Linked DNA regions of Sporichthya brevicatena. The protein of the gene in region 1 binds, or shares a complex with, the protein of each later gene. Links are inferred from orthologs where the notes say so. Each region holds a gene or a part of one and is shown in the gene's direction. Other genes may lie near its edges. The genes, in order: rpsG and tig.

Region 1 (9,530 bases):
CCTGGTCGTCGTGCCGTTCGCGGTGTTCTTCGGCTCCTACGCGATCCACACGCCGCTGCTGCCGAACAGCGGCGACGGGGACCGGTTCATGTCGGAGGAGTTCCAGGCCACGCTCAAGGGCAACCCGAACTACGACCCCGACGCCTCGATGGGGATGGTCGCGAGCTTCTTCGAGATGCAGCGCGCCACCCACGAGTACGAGAAGGCGCTCAAGGACCGGACGCACCCCTACCAGTCGGACTGGAAGGTCTGGCCGATCGAGAAGCGCTCGATCTACTACTACCTGGGCCCGGAGGAGGACGGCGGCAAGCACCGCTACCTCTACCTGATCGGCAACCCCGTCGTGTGGTGGGGAACGCTCGTCGGGGTGGCGGGGACCGTCGTCGCCTGGGCCCTGATGCCGGCGCTGTACCGGCCGCACCGGCGGCGGCTGGCGATGCTCGTCGTCGCGTACGTCGGGAGCTACCTGCCGTTCGCCTTCATCGACCGGCCGATGTTCCTGTACCACTACTTCTTCCCGCTGCTGTTCAGTCTGGCCTTCGCGGTCTACGGCGTCGGGATCCTCGCCCGCTGGGCGCCCGACCCGGTCCCCGTCGAGGCGCGGAGCAATGTGAACTCGGCGGTGGTGGACGAGCCCGACGACCGGGCCTGGCGCTTCGCCTCCCGGGCGTCGCTGGTCGGTTACGCCGGCGTGATCACGCTCGCCCTGCTGGTGTTCCTGTGGTTCTCGCCGTTGACCTACGGCTTCCCGCTGACCGACGCCGAGCTCCAGGACCGCATGTGGCTGAGCACGTGGCGGTGAGCCGCCCGGCCCGGGGGCGGCGATGACGGCGCTGCTGCTCCTCGCCTCTGCACTCGCCCTCGGGGCGGCCGCCGCCTGGCGTCTGCCGCTGCGGTTCTACGCCTTCGAGTACGTCGCCACGAGCGTCGTGGTCGGCCTCGTCGGCTGGACCTGGCTGGCGTTCCTGGTCGCCCTCGTCCTGCCGATCGTCCCGGCGATCGTCGTCACCACCGTCGTCGCGACCGCCGGCGCCGTCGCGCTGGTTTGGCCCCGGCGGCCCCGCGCGGAGGGGTTCGCCCGCCTGACCTCCCGCGGCGACCGCCTGCTCTGGGGCGCGGTCACGGCGGTCACGGTCGTCGGGCTGGGCCGGCTGTTCTGGACCCACAGCCTGATCAGCGAGTCCGACGGCATCTACAGCGCCGGCTCCTCGTGGGCCGACTACGGCGTGCACGCGGCGATCGCGAGCAACGTCGCGGAGTCCGACTCCCTGACGATGGACCTGCCGATCGCGAGCGGTGAGCGGCTGACCTACCCCTTCCTGATCGACCTGCTCTCCGGGCTGCTGATGCGGTCCGGCCTGAGCCTGCACCTGAGCTTCTTCCTGCCCGGGGTCCTGCTCGCGCTCGCGATCTGCCAGCTGGTCCTCGGGTTCTCGCTCCGCCTGTTCGACCACCTCGGGGCGGCCGTCACGACGCTGGTGCTGTTCCTCTGCACCGGCAGCGCGCTGGGTCTGAGCGAGGCGTGGTCGGACTGGCGCGACAGCGACCAGGGCCTGTTCGAGTTCCTCGGCGACCTCCCGCGCGACTACACGACGCTGTCCGACCGCGGGGCCGAGGTGACCAACCTGGTGGCGCACGCCCTGCTCCCGCAGCGGACGATCCTGTTCGGCCTGGGTGTGGCGCTGGTGGTGTTCCGCCTGCTGCAGGCCTCCCGCATCGGCGGGGCCTCGCCGGTCAGCACCCGGCTGCTCCTGCTCGCCGGCGGTGCGGTGGGCCTGCTGCCGATGGCGCACCCACACAGCTTCCTCGTGTGCCTGGGCGTGCTGGTCGTGCTGACGGGGGAGGCGGCCCTGGCCCGTCGCGGACTGCCCCGGCCGCACCTGGCGGCGCTCGGCCTCGCCCTGGTCCTCGCCCTGCCGCAGCTCGCCTGGCAGCAGCTCGCCAACGACCACGGGACCGGCGGCCGCTTCCACTGGGTGTGGGTCAAGCCCGAGGGCCAGCTCGTCGGCGAGTTCTGGTGGCACAACTTCGGCCTGATGGGCCTGCTGTTCCTCGTCGTCCCGCTCGTGCTGCTCCGGCGGCGGGAGATCGGCCTGCTGGTCTGGTGCGTCCCGTTCCTCGCCGTGCTGGTCGTGACGCAGGTCTACGCGTTCCAGCCGTTCGAGTACGACAACCTCAAGCTCCTCTACTACGTGTACTTCATGGGTGCGCTGTTCGCCGGGTACCTCGCGGTGCTGGCCTACCGGGCCTCCCGGTGGACGCTGCTGGCCGCGGTTCCGCTCGCGGTCGTGATCGCCGCCCCCGGGGCCCTCTCCATCACCTACGAGTTCGGGCTGCACGACCGGTTCGCGAGCCCGGAGGACGAGGCGGTGGCCGCCTGGGTCCGGGAGCACACCGAACCCGACGACGTGTTTCTCACCACTGACCGGCCGAACAACCCGATCTCGGCACTCGGTGGCCGCCCGATCGTCACCGGCTACATCGGCTGGCTCTACAACTTCTCGATCCCGTACGAGGAACGGCTGGCGGCCGTGCGCGCGGCGCTCGCCGGCCGCGTGGACGACCCGCTCGTGCGCAAGTTCGCGCCCGACTACCTGGCCGTGCAGGCGCAGGAGGGCCCGGAGTGGACGGTCGACACCGACGCCCTGGACGCCCTCGCGGACGCCGGTCGGGTCGCCTACGCCAACGCCGGATGGACGATCTACCGGCTCCCGTGAGGGCCCTTCAGAGCCGAAGCGGTATTCACTTTTGGACCGCTTCCCGCGTGGTGGTAAGGTCTCCCCTCGTGTCTGGGCCTCGCCCAGGCATGCGCGCGTGCGTCCATCGTCCTGCGCGGTCTCCGGTCCGGCCGGCCTTCGTCGCCAGGACCGCATCCCGGTCGATTTTCTTTCCGGCAGGGACGTGTGGACGGGTTCGACACACCCGACCGCGGGGGTCGCCTCCGTTCGGACCGCGACCGCGATGAGCTCTACACCTCGAAGAAGACGGAGAAGCGGTGCCCACCATCCAGCAACTGGTCCGGAAGGGCCGGCAGGACAAGGTCTCCAAGACCAAGACCCCTGCGCTGAAGGGTTGTCCCCAGCGTCGCGGCGTGTGCACCCGCGTCTACACCACGACCCCGAAGAAGCCGAACTCCGCGCTGCGCAAGGTGGCTCGTGTCCGCCTGACCAGCCAGATCGAGGTCACGGCGTACATCCCCGGCGTCGGCCACAACCTGCAGGAGCACTCGATCGTGCTCGTGCGCGGCGGCCGTGTGAAGGACCTCCCGGGTGTGCGCTACAAGATCATCCGCGGCTCGCTCGACACCCAGGGCGTGAAGAACCGCAAGCAGGCGCGCAGCCGCTACGGCGCGAAGAAGGAGAAGTCCTAATGCCGCGTAAGGGCCCTGCGCCTAAGCGCCCGGTCATCGTCGACCCGGTCTACCAGTCGCCGCTGGTCACCCAGCTGGTCAACAAGGTGCTGCTCTCGGGCAAGCGCTCGGTCGCCGAGCGCACCGTCTACGGCGCTCTCGAGGGTTGCCGCGCGAAGACCGGCAACGACCCGGTCGTCACGCTCAAGCGCGCGCTCGACAACGTCAAGCCGACCCTCGAGGTCCGCAGCCGCCGCGTCGGTGGCGCGACCTACCAGGTCCCGGTCGAGGTCAAGGCCGGCCGGTCCAACACCCTCGCGCTGCGCTGGCTGATCACGTACTCCCGCGCGCGCCGCGAGAAGACCATGACCGAGCGCCTGATGAACGAGATTCTCGACGCCAGCAACGGCCTGGGCGCGAGCGTCAAGCGGCGCGAGGACACGCACAAGATGGCGGAGTCCAACAAGGCCTTCGCGCACTACCGCTGGTAGTAGGGGGAACGAACTCAAGTGGCAGTCAGCACCGCCGGCGTCGACCTCGCCTCGGTCCGCAACATCGGGATCATGGCGCACATCGACGCGGGCAAGACCACGACGACCGAGCGCATCCTGTTCTACACGGGCATCACCTACAAGATCGGTGAGGTCCATGAGGGCGCCGCCGTCATGGACTGGATGGAGCAGGAGCAGGAGCGGGGGATCACCATCACCTCCGCGGCCACCACCTGCCAGTGGGACGGCCACACCATCAACATCATCGACACCCCGGGCCACGTCGACTTCACCGTCGAGGTGGAGCGCAGCCTTCGCGTCCTCGACGGCGCGGTCGCGGTGTTCGACGGTGTCGCCGGTGTCGAGCCCCAGTCCGAGACCGTGTGGCGTCAGGCGGACCGCTACGGCGTCCCGCGCATCTGCTTCATCAACAAGCTCGACCGCGTCGGCGCGGAGTTCCACCGCTGCGTCGACATGCTGGTCTCGCGGCTGAACGCGACCCCGCTGGTCCTGCAGCTCCCGATCGGCGCCGAGGCGGACTTCAAGGGCGTCATCGACCTCGTCGGCATGAAGGCCCTCGTGTGGCCGGAAGAGGCCGCCAAGGGCGAGATGTACGAGACCGTCGACATCCCGGACACCCACCTCGAGGCTGCGCGCGAGTGGCGCGACCGGCTCATCGAGACCCTGGCCGAGGGTGACGACGCGATCATGGAGCTGTACCTCGAGGGCACCGAGCCCACCGAGGAGCAGATCATCGCCGGCACCCGCCGCGCGACGATCGCCGGCAACCTGACCCCGGTCGTGTGCGGCACCGCGTTCAAGAACAAGGGCGTGCAGCCCATGCTCGACGCGGTCGTCCGCTACCTCCCCTCGCCGCTCGACATCGGGGCCGTCCAGGGCCACGCGGTCGGCAAGGAGGACGAGGTTCTCGAGCGCGAGCCGGCGAACGACGCTCCGCTCTCGGCGCTGGCGTTCAAGATCATGAGCGACCCGCACCTCGGCAAGCTGACCTACATCCGCGTCTACTCCGGCACGCTCACCGCGGGCACCCAGGTGCTGAACAGCACCAAGGGGAACAAGGAGCGGATCGGCAAGATCTACCAGATGCACGCGAACAAGCGTGAGGAGATCGAGAAGGTCACCGCCGGCCACATCGTCGCGGTCATGGGTCTGAAGAACACGACGACCGGTGACACGCTGTGCGGCCCCGAGGCCCCGGTGATCCTGGAGTCGATGACCTTCCCGGCCCCGGTCATCTCGGTCGCGATCGAGCCGAAGTCCAAGGGCGACCAGGAGAAGCTGGGTGTCGCCATCCAGCGCCTGGCCGAGGAGGACCCGACCTTCCAGGTCCGGACCGACGAGGACACCGGCCAGACGATCATCGCCGGCATGGGCGAGCTGCACCTCGAGGTGCTGGTCGACCGCATGCGCCGCGAGTTCAAGGTCGAGGCCAACGTCGGCAAGCCGCAGGTCGCCTACCGCGAGACCATCCGCAAGCCGGTCGAGCGCTACGACTACACCCACAAGAAGCAGACCGGTGGTTCCGGCCAGTTCGCGAAGGTGCAGATCGCGATCGAGCCGACCGGCGGCGGCGACGGTGGGTACGAGTTCGAGAACAAGGTCACCGGTGGCCGCATCCCGCGGGAGTACATCCCCTCGGTCGACGCCGGTTGCCAGGAGGCCATGGAGTTCGGCGTGCTCGCCGGCTACCCGATGGTCGACGTCAAGGTGACCCTGCTCGACGGTGGCTACCACGAGGTCGACTCCTCGGAAATGGCCTTCAAGATCGCGGGTTCGATGGCCTTCAAGGAGGCCGCCCGCAAGGCCGACCCGGTTCTCCTTGAGCCGATGATGAGCGTCGAGGTGCGTACGCCCGAGGACTACATGGGCGACGTCATCGGCGACCTGAATTCCCGCCGTGGCCAGATCCAGGCCATGGAGGAAGCCTTCGGCATGCGCGTCGTTCGTGCGCTCGTGCCGTTGTCGGAGATGTTCGGCTACGTCGGGGATCTCCGGAGCAAGACCCAGGGGCGTGCGAACTACACGATGCAGTTCGACTCGTACGCCGAAGTGCCGCGCAACGTGGCGGACGAGATTGTGAAGAAGGCTCGCGGCGAGTAAGTAGCCCGACCCACGGGAGGCTCCGGCCCTCCGTGCACCCCCGAAGACAGTGCGCACGTACCTGAAGAACAAGTCCTGAAGGAGAGTCCAGTGGCGAAGGCCAAGTTCGAGCGGACCAAGCCTCACGTCAACATCGGCACGATCGGCCACATCGACCACGGGAAGACGACTCTGACCGCGGCGATCACCAAGGTGCTGCACGACCAGTACCCGGACCTGAACCCGTACACGCCGTTCGACGAGATCGACAAGGCGCCGGAGGAGAAGGCCCGCGGCATCACAATCTCGATCGCCCACGTCGAGTACCAGACCGACGCTCGCCACTACGCGCACGTCGACTGCCCCGGCCACGCCGACTACATCAAGAACATGATCACCGGTGCGGCCCAGATGGACGGCGCGATCCTCGTCGTCGCCGCCACCGACGGCCCGATGCCGCAGACCAAGGAGCACGTGCTCCTGGCCCGCCAGGTCGGTGTCCCGGCGATCGTCGTCGCCCTCAACAAGTCCGACATGGTCGACGACCCCGAGATCATGGAGCTCGTCGAGCTCGAGGTCCGCGAGCTCCTGTCGACCTACGAGTTCGACGGCGACAACCTCCCGGTGGTTCCGGTCTCGGCGCTCAAGGCCCTCGAGGGCGACCCGAAGTGGGTCGAGAGCGTCCAGAACCTGATGAAGGCGGTCGACGAGTCGATCCCGCAGCCGGAGCGCGAGATCGACAAGCCGTTCCTCATGCCCGTCGAGGACGTCTTCACCATCACCGGTCGCGGCACCGTCGTCACCGGTCGCATCGAGCGTGGCGTGCTCAAGGTCAACGAGCAGGTCGACATCATCGGCATCCGGCCGGAGAAGCAGTCGACGACCGTCACCGGTATCGAGATGTTCCGCAAGCTGCTCGACGAGGGCCAGGCCGGTGAGAACGTCGGTCTGCTCCTCCGCGGCATCAAGCGCGAGGACGTCGAGCGCGGCCAGGTCATCATCAAGCCGGGCAGCACGACCCCGCACACCGAGTTCGAGGCCCAGGTCTACATCCTGAGCAAGGACGAGGGTGGCCGGCACACGCCGTTCTTCCAGAACTACCGGCCGCAGTTCTACTTCCGCACCACGGACGTCACCGGCGTCGTCGAGCTGCCCGAGGGCACCGAGATGGTCATGCCGGGTGACAACACCCAGATGAAGGTGACGCTGATCCAGCCGATCGCCATGGAGGAGGGCCTCAACTTCGCGATCCGCGAGGGTGGCCGCACCGTGGGCGCCGGCAAGGTCATCAAGATCCTCAAGTAGTACTTCGCTCCGGGGCCCGCGCTCTCTGCGGGCCCCGGAGCATGTACGACCCGCCTCGATTTGGTGCTGGCGGGCGCATCGGGCAGACTACGCAGGTTGCCCGCGCCCCGACACACCCGACCGCGGGGGTCGGCAACCTCGACTTTTCGCACGTACAGCAGACTGAAGGACGGCGACCCTGCCATGGCGGGACAGAAGATCCGCATTCGGCTCAAGGCCTATGACCACGAGGTCATCGATTCCTCGGCGCGCAAGATCGTCGACACGGTGACGCGTACTGGTGCGCACGTGGCCGGCCCGGTGCCGTTGCCGACCGAGAAGAACGTGTTCTGCGTGATTCGGTCGCCGCACAAGTACAAGGACTCGCGCGAGCACTTCGAGATGCGCACGCACAAGCGCCTCATCGACATCCTCGACCCGACGCCGAAGACCGTCGACTCGCTCATGCGGCTCGACCTGCCGGCCGGCGTCGACATCGAGATCAAGCTTTAGACCCGGAGGGGAGGCATCACCATGAACGTTCGCGGACTGCTGGGCGAGAAGCTGGGCATGACCCAGGTCTTCGACGCCCGCGGGCGGGTCGTCCCCGTCACCGTGGTCAAGGCGGGCCCGTGCGTGGTCACCGCCGTCCGTTCCCCGGAGGGTGACGGCTACTCCGCGGTCCAGCTGGGCTTCGGGGAGGTCGACCCGCGCAAGGTGAACAAGCCGGAGGGCGGTCACTTCCGCAAGGCCGGGGTCACCCCGCGCCGGCACGTGGCCGAGATCCGCACCGACGACGCGGGCAGCTACGAGGTCGGCCAGGAGCTGACCGTCGAGGTCTTCGCCGAGGGCGCGCTGGTCGACATCGTCGGCACCAGCAAGGGCAAGGGCACCGCCGGTGTCATGAAGCGGCACGGCTTCCGCGGCCTGGGGAGCTCCCACGGCACGCAGCGCAAGCACCGCTCGCCGGGTTCGATCGGCGCCTGCGCCACCCCGGCGCGCGTGTTCAAGGGCCTGCGGATGGCCGGCCGGATGGGCAACGTCCGGACCACCACCCAGAACCTGACCGTGCACTCGGTCGACCCCGAGAACAACCTGATCCTCGTCAAGGGCGCGGTCCCCGGTCCCGCCGGCGGCCTCGTGCTCGTCAAGACGCCCGCCAAGGGCAACCCCTCGAAGGGTGAGCTGAAGTGAGCTCCGGCACCCAGTCCGTTGATGTCGTCTCGCCGGACGGCAGCAAGTCCGGCAGCGTCGAACTCCCTGCGGAGATCTTCGACGTCACCGTGAACATCCCGCTGATCCACCAGGTCGTGGTGGCGCAGCAGGCCGCCGCGCGTCAGGGCACGCACAAGACCAAGACCCGCGGCGAGGTCTCCGGTGGTGGCAAGAAGCCGTACCGCCAGAAGGGCACCGGTCGCGCCCGTCAGGGCTCGACCCGCGCGCCGCAGTTCACCGGCGGTGGCGTCGTGCACGGTCCCGTGCCGCGGGACTACTCGCAGCGGACCCCGAAGAAGATGAAGGCCGCCGCCCTGCGCGGTGCCCTCACCGACCGGGCCCGCGGCGGCAAGGTGCACGTCCTCTCCTCGCTCGTCGCGGGGGAGACCCCGTCGACCCGCGCCGCGGTCGAGGCCCTCTCCCACGTGGGTGACGCCGGCAAGGCGCTGGTGGTCGTCGAGCGCACCGACCTGGTCGGCTGGAAGAGCGTTCGCAACGTCCCCGGCGTCCACGTCATCGCCCCGGACCAGCTGAACACCTACGACGTCCTCTGCGCGGACGACATCGTCTTCACGCAGGGCGCCCTCGAGGCGTTCCTCGCGGGCGGGAAGAAGGAGGCGTCGGCATGAGCTCGACCTACAAGGACCCGCGCGACATCCTGCTCGCGCCCGTGATCTCCGAGAAGAGCTACGGCCTTCTCGACGAGAACAAGTACACGTTCCTGGTGCACCCGGACGCCAACAAGACCGAGATCAAGATCTCGGTCGAGAAGGTCTTCGGCGTCAAGGTGACCGGGGTCAACACCATCAACCGGCAGGGCAAGCGCAAGCGCACCCGCTTCGGCTACGGCCAGCGCAACGCCACCCGCCGCGCGATCGTGACGGTTGCCGAGGGCGACCGGATCGACATCTTCGGAGGGCCGGTCAGCTAGCCATGGGTATCCGTAAGTACAAGCCGACCACGCCGGGTCGCCGCGGCGCCTCCGTCGCCGACTTCGTCGAGATCACGCGCTCCACGCCGGAGAAGTCGCTGGTCCGCCCGCTGCACAGCAAGGGCGGCCGCAACAACGCCGGCCGGATCACCACCCGGCA
Region 2 (9,378 bases), on another replicon or contig:
ATCGAACCTGAGGCGGCGGCCAAGATCGCCGAGTACGAGAATTCCTTTCACCGGTCGCTGACGGGCGCGGAGCGGGCCGCGGTGACCAAGACCGCGGTACTCACCACCCGCCCGGGCAAGTCCTATCCCGACCCCGGGAGCCTGCACACCCGCTGGGTGGCGGAGGCCCGGCGTGCCGGTCACGATCCGGCCGCCGTCGTGGCGGACGTCCGGGCAGCCGCCGACCGACGCGCCCGCGACGCGGGACCGGGCTCGGACGCAGGGACCGCGGCTGCGGCGGTCATGGCCGCGGCCGAGACGCGCTCGACGTTCTCCCGGGCTGATGTGGTTGCCCAGGTCGCCGCGAGGCTCCCGGTCGACGCCCGCGGCGCGGCTGCGGTGCTGCGGACGGTGGAGGCCCTCACCGATCAGGGCCTCGGGCTGGACGATGCCGTCGCCGTGGGCCGGCAACCGCACGGGGTCACGGCGCGGGCCTCGGACGCGCGGTGGGCCGGTGCGCAGGTGCTGGCCGCGGAGGCGCGGGTGCTGTCGCTGGCCGAACGGGGCCGGGCCGGCGGTTACGGCCAGGCCCGCATCGGAGCCGCGATGGCCGCCTTGGGCGACGCCGGACTTTCTGCCGGCACCGCGGGTGGGTTCGTTGACGGGCTCGATGGCGGGCAGTGGTCGGCTGCGTTCAAGCTCACCACCGGCGGGGACTTCCTCTCGGTGCTGACCGCGCCGGCGGGGGCGGGGAAGACCTCGACCTTGGGTGCCGCGACGCGGGCGTGGCAGGCGTGCGGGTACCGGGTGATCGGTCTGGCGCCGTCGGCGCGGGCCGCGGCGGAACTGGCGGCCGCGACCGGTGGGGTCGCGGACACCCTGGCGAAATGGCGCCTGGAGCACGAACGGCTCGGACTGCTGCTGCCCGAACAGCGCGCCCGTACCGTCCTGGACGCCCGGACCGTCGTGGTGGTCGATGAGGCCTCAATGGCCAGCACCCTGGACCTCGACGCCCTGATCACCGCGGCCGCTCGCCGGGCCGCCAAGGTGGTGCTGGTCGGCGACCCGGCCCAGATCGGGGTCGTGAACGGCCCCGGGGGGATGCTCGCCGCGCTGGCCGCGGCCGGTCACGGCCACGAACTCGGCACGGTGCACCGGTTCACCCACGAGTGGGAGGCGGGCGCGTCCCTGGCCTTGCGTGCCGGCGACCCCCAATCACTGACCGAGTATCAGAATCAGGAACGGTTACACGCCTGTCCCGATGGCGACGCAGCGATCGCTGCGATCCACTCCCGTTGGGCCGGCGAGCGCGCCCAGGGGCGGGAGGTGCTGATGATGGCCCGCACCCGCGCTGACGTCGACGCACTTAACCTCCGCGCCCGCAACACCGCGATGGCCGCCGGTGAGGTGCACGGCCCCGTGGTCCGGATCGGCGAACGGGACTGGCAAAGCGGCGACCTGCTCCGCACCCGCCGCAACGACCGCACCCTGATCACCGCGGACGAGACTGCCGACCGGTATGTCCGCAACGGTGACCGATGGCGCGTCTTCGGCGTCGAGGACTTCGGGCTGCGGGTCGAGCACATCCAGCGCGGAGACCGGGTTTTCCTGCCCGCCGCTTACGTCGCCGTCCACGCCGAGTACGGGTGGGCGAGCACGATCACCGCCGCCCAAGGCGCCACTGTCGACGTCGGCCTTGTGCTGGTCCGGCCCGGGATCGACCGCGAACACCTCTACGTCGCCCTCACGCGCGGCCGGGCTGCGAACCACGCCTACATCACCCCCGACGCCGTAACCGGGCCGGCGCCTGCCGAGGACCATCACGGCCTGCCGTCCGTGAAGGGGTGGGCCCGGTCCTCACTCCAACACCAGGCCCACGAGGTGCTCAGCGACGCCCTCACCCGCACCGGCGCGCAGGACACCGCGCACACCGTCCGCGAGCGGGCCCGCGACCACGTTCTGCGCGAGCAGCGCCGCCTTGCGGAAGAAGCCGCGAGCGGGGCGACGGAGATGGTGGCGGCGCCAACCGGGCACACCGCCCTCGCGGCGTTGCTCGCTCAGGCTGAAGCGCGGCGCTCCGAACTCGCCCGTTCCGCGCTCGAGAATCGCCGGGCCGAGGACGCAGCGCGGGCCGAGTTGGCCCGGACGCCTGGCTGGCGTCGCGGCCGCCGCAAGATTCTCACCGACGCGATCAGTTCCCGGCAGGACGCGTCCAACGAGGTCTTCCGCGACCGGGCGCAGCTCGACCGGGAGATCTACGACCTGAGCCGGCAGGTCCAGCGCGACACCCGCGACCGCGAGTACGACGGGAACCGGCGAGACCTACGCGCCGCCCGGCCCCGCGCCGACCCCATCGAGGGCTACCTCGCCCCCGCCAAGAGCGAACAGTGGCGCGACGGCGTCATCGCCGCGGCCGGGCATGACACCACGGCCGTGCTGCGCCGAATACGGGAACGGCAGCAGTCCAATGCCCTCTCCGTCCGGCGAAGTTCCGCCGCTCTCGACTTTCGAGAGCTCGGTCGGGATGACACCCCGGGGATCGGCCGGTGACTGGCGCCCCCGATGGCCATCGGCCCGCGGCGTCCGCTTGGCCCGTGGTTGTCCGTGGCCTGGGATGGGTCTGACCTGGGAGTTTGGGTGTCCAGCGCTGGCCGTCGGCGTGACCAATTCATGACCTAAAGAGCGGCGAAAACAGGTCTACGAGGGCACCTAGAGGTCAATTTTGACGACGGGTCAGATCTGGATCAAACGCCGTCTGACCTGCGAAAACGCTGGAGCGGGTGACGGGAATCGAACCCGCATGACCAGCTTGGAAGGCTGGGGCTCTGCCATTGAGCTACACCCGCAGTGGTGCGGGGGACAGCCTAACGGCCCGGGGGATCACGCGCTGTGACCGTTCGTCCCGGTTCCGGCCGGGGCGGGCGCAATCCTCCGTCCGGCCCCTTCAGATCACCCTTCGAAACGCCGACAACTCGGGGCGAGAAGTCGAGGGGGGCCCATCAATGTTCACACCCGAGCACGCCCGGATCGCGGACGACGCACGGCTCGACGCCGTGCGCTGGATCGGCGAGGCCATCCTGAACATGGATGCCTCGTTCGACCGGGTCACGCGCCTGCTGTCCCACCTGACGGGGGCGCCGCTCGCGGCGTTCTCCCTGGTCGGCCTGGAGAAGCAGTTCCTGCCGTCGGTCTTCGGGGTCGAGGAGCTGGAGGAGAACGACGACGTCGGCGACGCGTTCTCCCGCGCCTGCATCGAGGCCGGCGACGTCCTCGTCGTCCGCGACGCGATGATCGACTTCCGGTTCGCCGACTCGCCCATGGTCATCGGCGCCCCGTACATCCGCTTCTACGCGGGGATGACGGTGCGCGCCCCCAACGGCCAGCCGGTCGGGACGCTGTTCGTCGTCGACACCAAGCCCCGTCAGCTGGAGGACGGCGACCTCGCCGCCTTCGCCGACCTGCGCGCCCAGCTGGAGGAGATGATCCTGCTGCGCACTCTCTCGGTCCGGGACCCCGGCACCGGCCTGTACAACCGGCGCTACTTCGAGGAGCTCCTCGAGCGCGAGTACCGCCGCAGCGCCCGCAACTCCACGCCGCTGACCTACATGTCGGTCGACATCGACCGCTTCGGCTCCTACAACGACGAGTGCGGGGCGGTCGCCGGCGAGCACGCGATCAAGGCCGTCTCCGCGGCCCTGCAGGAGTGCTTCGGCCGCGGCGGTGACGTGGTCGCCCGGATCGGCGGCGCGACCTTCGCGATCCTGCTCCCGGACACCGACCCCAAGGGCGCCGAGCTGATGGCCGAACGCTGCCGGGCCGCGGTCGAGGACCTGGACCTGGCCCACGACGGCGCCCCCGACGGGCTGCTCACGATCAGCCTCGGCGTGGTCGCCGGCGTCCCGGTGCCCGAGCTCGGGGGTGTCGAGGCGCTCGTCCGCCTCGCCGACGACGCCCTCGGCCGCGCCAAGGCCGGCGGCCGGGACCGGGCCGAGCACGTCATCCTCGGCGCGGAGCGGTAGGCCCCACGGCTCAGTTCGCGACGTCCACCTTCGCGACGACGTGGTCGACGCGGACCCGGACGACCAGCTCCCCGGGGACGCCGTTGCGCTCGGCGTACTCGGACTCCCGGTCGGCGCCCATGTACCGGGCGCCGAGGATCCCCGCCCAGCGGTAGACCTCGTCCAGGTCGGCGCTGGTGGTCGCGGTGCCCCGGACCATGACGAAGTTGAACGGGGGCCGCTCGTCGTCCCAGCACAGGCTGACGCGGGGGTCCCGGGCGATCGCCTTGCCCTTGACCGTGTCCGCGCCGGTGGTGAAGACGATCTCGTCCCGGCCCTCGGTGCGGTCCAGGGCGGTCCAGACGGGCACGACCTGGGGCGATCCGTCCGCCCGGACCACGGCGAGCTTCGCCGTCCGCGCCGGGGTCCCGCCCACGAAGTCCTGCCACCAGCCCTCGGGCGCCGCGGTGTACCCCATCGGCGGTCCCTCCACCCTCGCTGACCTGGGACTGTGGCCGCGGGCACTAGACTGCGCGCCACGCCGCGGGGCGTAGCGTAGTGGCTAGCGCGCCTGCTTTGGGGGCAGGAGATCGGGAGTTCGAGTCTCCCCGCCCCGACCGGAGGACGGGACGAGGAGACTCGAACATGTTCGAGGCTCCTCTTCCTGGCCGCCCCGCTCAGCAAGAGCACCGGTCCGGGCCGTCCCGAGAACTCGTATCCAGCAGTCCAGCTTGAGGAGAACCACGTCGTGAAGAGCGCTGTCGAGACCCTGAACCCGACCCGGGTCCGGCTCACCGTCGAGGTTCCCTTCGAAGAGCTGAAGCCCAGCCTCGATGAGGCCTACAAGAAGATCGCCGGCCAGGTGAACGTCCCGGGCTTCCGCAAGGGCAAGGTCCCGCCGCAGATCATCGACCAGCGGTTCGGCCGCGGCGCGGTGCTGGAGGAGGCGGTCAACAACGCCATCCCGCAGTTCTACGCCGACGCGGTCACCTCCGCCGAGATCGAGGTCCTGGGTCAGCCGCAGGTCGACGTCACCAAGTTCGAGGACGGCGACGAGCTCGCCTTCACCGCCGAGGTCGACGTCCGCCCCACCATCGAGCTGCCCGACTACAAGGGCCTCGCGATCACCGTCGACCCGGCCGAGGTCACCGACGAGGACATCGACGAAGCGCTGACCCAGCTCCGTTCCCGCTTCGCGGCCTTCACGACCGTCGAGCGCCCCGCCGAGGACGGCGACTACCTGACCCTCGACCTGTCCGGCGCCACCAAGGACGGGGAGAAGATCGACGAGGCCCAGGCGACCGGCCTGACCTACGTCGTCGGCTCGAAGACCCTCGTCGAGGGCCTGGACGACGCCGTCACCGGCATGTCCGCGGGGGACGAGAAGACCTTCGAGTCCAAGCTCGTCGCCGGCCCCCGCAAGGACGAGGTCGTCGACATCACCGTCACCGTCACCGCGGTGAAGGTCCGCGAGCTCCCCGAGGTCGACGACGAGTTCGCCCAGATGGCCAGCTCCTTCGACACCGCCGAGGAGCTGCGCGCGGACACCGCCCAGTGGGTGGCCCGCAACAAGAAGCTCAACCAGGGCGGCCAGGCCCGGGACAAGGTCCTGGAGACCCTCCTGGAGCAGATCGAGATCCCGCTGCCCGAGGCCTTCCTGCACAACGAGGTCCACTTCCGCCAGGACTCGATCCGCAACCAGCTCGCCCAGGCGGGCCTGAGCCTCGAGGCCTACCTCGAGCACGAGGGCCAGACGCAGGAGGAGTTCGACGCGGACGTCGAGAAGCGCGCCGCCGAGGCGATGCGCGCCCAGTTCCTCCTCGACGCGATCGCCCGCAAGGAAGAGGTGACGATCACCCAGGAGGAGATCACCCGTCACCTCATCGAGCGCGCGCAGTCGGCCGGCATGAACCCCGACCAGTTCGCCCAGCAGATCGTCCAGGCCGGCCAGGCGCAGATGCTCGTCGCCGAGGCCGTCCGCGGCAAGGCGCTCGCGATCCTGCTGACCAGCGCGGTCGTCACCGACACCGACGGCAACCCGGTCGACCTGTCCGACCTGCTGGTCGACGGTGTCGGGCCGGACGACGAGGGTGACGACACCGAGGCCGAGGTCGCCGAGACCCTCGCCGCCGCCGAGGAGACCGAGGGCGACGCCCCGGCGGGCGGGGCCGCGAGCATCGCGATCCCGACCATTCCGGGCAGCTGACGTCGTTCGCTCTCGGCGCAGGGCGCGCGTGCCCGCCCAGCACTGCCCTGCGCTGACAGCGAACTCGGCCGGATTCGGGAAGGCCGAGGCCACCCTGGGCATTAGGGTCGTCGACGCGACGAGGAAGATCGTCGCCGGAACGACCGACCCACGAAGCAGGTGAGGATCGAGTGCCCACATCCGACGGATATGGATTGACCCGGCTCGAGATGGCCCGCGGCGCCGAGAACGGTGGCGGCCTGGGGGAGCGCGTCTACGAGCGCCTGCTCCGCGAGCGCATCATCTTCCTCGGTTCCGAGGTCCGTGACGACATGGCGAACGCGCTCTGCGCGCAGATGCTGTTGCTCGCGGCCGAGGACCCCGAGAAGGAGATCTGGCTGTACATCAACAGCCCTGGCGGCTCGGTCTCGGCCGGCATGGCGATCTACGACACGATGCAGTACGTCAAGCCCGACGTCGGCACCGTGGCGATGGGTCTCGCCGCCTCCATGGGGCAGTTCCTGCTCTGCGCCGGCGCCCCCGGCAAGCGCTACGCGCTGCCGAACGCGCGGATCATGATGCACCAGCCGCTCGGCGGCCTCGGCGGTACCGCCTCGGACATCAAGATCCAGGCCGAGCAGATGCTCTACACCAAGAAGCGCCTGGCCGAGCAGATCGCGTTCCACACGGGCCAGACCCTGGAGCAGATCGAGAAGGACTCCGACCGCGACCGGTGGTTCACCGCCGAGCAGGCCAAGGAGTACGGCTTCGTGGACCACGTCGTGACCAGCGCCCGGGACGTCACGGGCTCCGGAGGGACCGCCTGATGACGAACGACCGCTACCCCCACGACAACGTCGGGAACCTGCACCTGCCGCAGGCTCGCTACGTCCTGCCGCGGTTCGTCGAGCGGACGAGCCAGGGCTACCGCGAGTACGACCCGTACGCGAAGCTCTTCGAGGAGCGCATCATCTTCCTCGGCGTGCAGGTCGACGACGCGTCCGCGAACGACGTCATGGCCCAGCTGCTGACGCTGGAGTCCATGGACCCGGACCGCGACATCCAGATCTACATCAACTCGCCCGGTGGCTCGTTCACCGCGCTGACGGCGATCTACGACACGATCCAGTTCGTCAAGCCGGACGTGCAGACGATCTGCATGGGCCAGGCGGCCTCGGCCGCGGCGGTCCTGCTGGCGGCGGGCACCCCGGGCAAGCGCCTCGCGCTGCCGAACGCCCGGATCCTGATCCACCAGCCGGCCCTCGAGGGCGGCGGCGGCCAGGCGTCCGACGTCGAGATCATCGCCAACGAGGTCCTGCGCATGCGGGCCCTGTTGGAGGAGATGATCTCCAAGCACACCGGCAAGGACATCGAAGAGGTCCGCAAGGACATCGAGCGCGACAAGATCCTGACCGCCCAGCAGGCCAAGGAGTACGGGATCGTCGACGACGTGATCTCGTCCCGCAAGACCTCGCTGCTCGCGGTCAACGGCCAGGGCTGAGTCGCCCTCACCGTCCGCGCTTCCCGAACGTCTGACCTGCGGGAACTGATCGAACGGCCGGCCAGTCGGCTGACCATTCGGTCAGTTCCCGCAGGCATGTTCGGCGCGGTGTGCGGACGGTGTCCGCTCACAGCGGAATGCCCCGACTCGCCCGCTCAAGGTGGTGTGGCTCCGGGGCCCCGGAAGGTACCGTCAATCGTCGGCTGCAAAAGCCTGCAACCCGGCTGAACTGCTGGCCTGCCTTAAGGAGACTGGACCGCGTGGCACGCATCGGTGATGGCGGCGACCTGCTCAAGTGCTCGTTCTGCGGCAAGAGCCAGAAGCAGGTCAAGAAGCTGATCGCGGGTCCGGGCGTCTACATCTGCGACGAGTGCATCGATCTCTGCAACGAGATCATCGAGGAGGAGCTCTCCGACTCGACCGAGGTGCGCTGGGACGAGCTGCCCAAGCCCAAGGAGATCTGCGAGTTCCTCGACCAGTACGTGGTCGGCCAGGAGTCCGCGAAGAAGGCGCTCTCCGTCGCGGTCTACAACCACTACAAGCGCGTCCAGGCGGGCGAGGCCGGCAAGACCTCCGCCGGCGGTGACGCCGTCGAGCTCGCGAAGTCCAACATCCTGCTGATCGGCCCGACGGGCTGCGGCAAGACGCACCTGGCCCAGACGCTGGCGCGCATGCTGAACGTCCCGTTCGCCATCGCCGACGCCACCGCGCTGACCGAGGCCGGCTACGTCGGTGAGGACGTCGAGAACATCCTGCTCAAGCTGATCCAGGCCGCCGACTACGACGTCAAGAAGGCCGAGACCGGGATCATCTACATCGACGAGGTCGACAAGATCGCCCGCAAGAGCGAGAACCCGTCGATCACCCGCGACGTCTCCGGCGAGGGCGTGCAGCAGGCCCTGCTGAAGATCCTGGAGGGCACGACGGCCTCGGTGCCGCCGCAGGGCGGGCGCAAGCACCCGCACCAGGAGTTCATCCAGATCGACACCACCAACGTGCTCTTCATCGTCGGCGGCGCGTTCGCCGGGCTGGAGAAGATCATCGAGGGTCGCGTCGGCAAGAAGGGGATGGGCTTCTCGGCCACGCTCCACTCGCGGACCGACCTCGACAAGACCGACGCCTTCGGCGAGGTCATGCCCGAGGACCTGCTCAAGTTCGGCATGATCCCCGAGTTCGTCGGCCGGCTCCCGGTCATCACGAGCGTCAAGAACCTCGACCGTGACGCGCTCGTGAAGATCCTCAAGGAGCCGCGCAACGCGCTCGTGAAGCAGTACCAGAAGCTCTTCGAGCTCGACAACGTCGAGCTGGAGTTCACCGACGACGCCCTCGAGGCGATCGCCGACCAGGCCATCATGCGCGCCACGGGCGCCCGCGGCCTGCGCGCGATCATGGAAGAGGTCCTGCTCTCGGTGATGTACGAGGTGCCGTCGCGCTCCGACGTCGCCCGCGTCGTCGTCACCGCGGACGTCGTCCTGGAGAACGTGAACCCGACGCTCGTCCCGCGGGACGTCGAGCGCAAGCGCGAGCGCCGCGAGAAGTCCGCGTAGGACACGTCTCACCCCGCCCGTTTGCAATTCCGGGCGGACCTCCACAGCATGAGCAGGTAGTTTCTCGACCACCTTGCTCGAATTTCTTCTGGAGGCGCACGGACGATGAACGACAGCTGGAGTTTCGAAACCAAGCAGATCCATGTGGGGCAGGCGCCGGATGAGGCG

What was found.
Region 2: the proteins of rpsG (region 1) and tig are in contact, whole or in part, in a crystal structure (PDB 3GTY), measured with the Thermotoga maritima proteins. The link is inferred for Sporichthya brevicatena from one-to-one orthologs. Residues at the interface, in WP_004081843.1 of Thermotoga maritima: Lys34, Lys52, Lys55, Glu59, Arg62, Gln63, Glu66, Asn67, Lys69, Val71, Arg95, Ala109, Lys110, Lys111, Gly112, Arg113, Pro114, Glu117, Glu121, Ile124, Ala125, Tyr127, Asn128, Asn129, Thr130, Gly131, Lys135, Asp139, Arg142, Met143; in WP_004081061.1 of Thermotoga maritima: Glu122, Val124, Val129, Leu130, Tyr133, Glu188, Gly259, Ile262, Tyr263, Glu266, Ser270, Glu273, Gln274, Glu277, Arg308, Gln311, Ile312, Ser315, Tyr316, Glu325, Arg329, Arg336, Leu363, Phe366, Trp367, Arg373, Leu377, Arg381, Leu384, Glu387.

The regions. Positions count from the first base shown.
Region 1 is NZ_BAAAHE010000010.1:60,289-69,818, forward strand. Bases 2,106-5,104 are described here. They hold rpsG (30S ribosomal protein S7), read left to right. Parts: upstream 2,106-3,369; coding sequence 3,370-3,840; downstream 3,841-5,104. Other genes in these bases: ABD401_RS07105 (hypothetical protein), read left to right, coding at 2,106-2,717; rpsL (30S ribosomal protein S12), read left to right, coding at 2,996-3,370; fusA (elongation factor G), read left to right, coding at 3,859-5,104. In the rest of the region: ABD401_RS07100 (phospholipid carrier-dependent glycosyltransferase), read left to right, coding at 1-802; more of ABD401_RS07105, read left to right, coding at 825-2,105; more of fusA, read left to right, coding at 5,105-5,961; tuf (elongation factor Tu), read left to right, coding at 6,052-7,245; rpsJ (30S ribosomal protein S10), read left to right, coding at 7,429-7,737; rplC (50S ribosomal protein L3), read left to right, coding at 7,759-8,418; rplD (50S ribosomal protein L4), read left to right, coding at 8,415-9,068; rplW (50S ribosomal protein L23), read left to right, coding at 9,065-9,370; rplB (50S ribosomal protein L2), read left to right, coding at 9,373-9,530.
Region 2 is NZ_BAAAHE010000056.1:4,369-13,746, reverse strand. The notes cover bases 4,108-6,954. They hold tig (trigger factor), read left to right. Parts: upstream 4,108-4,725; coding sequence 4,726-6,183; downstream 6,184-6,954. Other genes in these bases: ABD401_RS24165 (ATP-dependent Clp protease proteolytic subunit), read left to right, coding at 6,393-6,954; ABD401_RS24180 (PPOX class F420-dependent oxidoreductase), read right to left, coding at 4,108-4,455. Also shown: MobF family relaxase, read left to right, coding at 1-2,529; ABD401_RS24185 (sensor domain-containing diguanylate cyclase), read left to right, coding at 2,982-3,998; more of ABD401_RS24180, read right to left, coding at 4,009-4,107; more of ABD401_RS24165, read left to right, coding at 6,955-6,989; ABD401_RS24160 (ATP-dependent Clp protease proteolytic subunit), read left to right, coding at 6,989-7,663; ATP-dependent Clp protease ATP-binding subunit ClpX, read left to right, coding at 7,924-9,210; ABD401_RS24150 (bifunctional o-acetylhomoserine/o-acetylserine sulfhydrylase), read left to right, coding at 9,316-9,378. UniProt on the Bacillus subtilis protein: Involved in protein export. Acts as a chaperone by maintaining the newly synthesized protein in an open conformation. Functions as a peptidyl-prolyl cis-trans isomerase.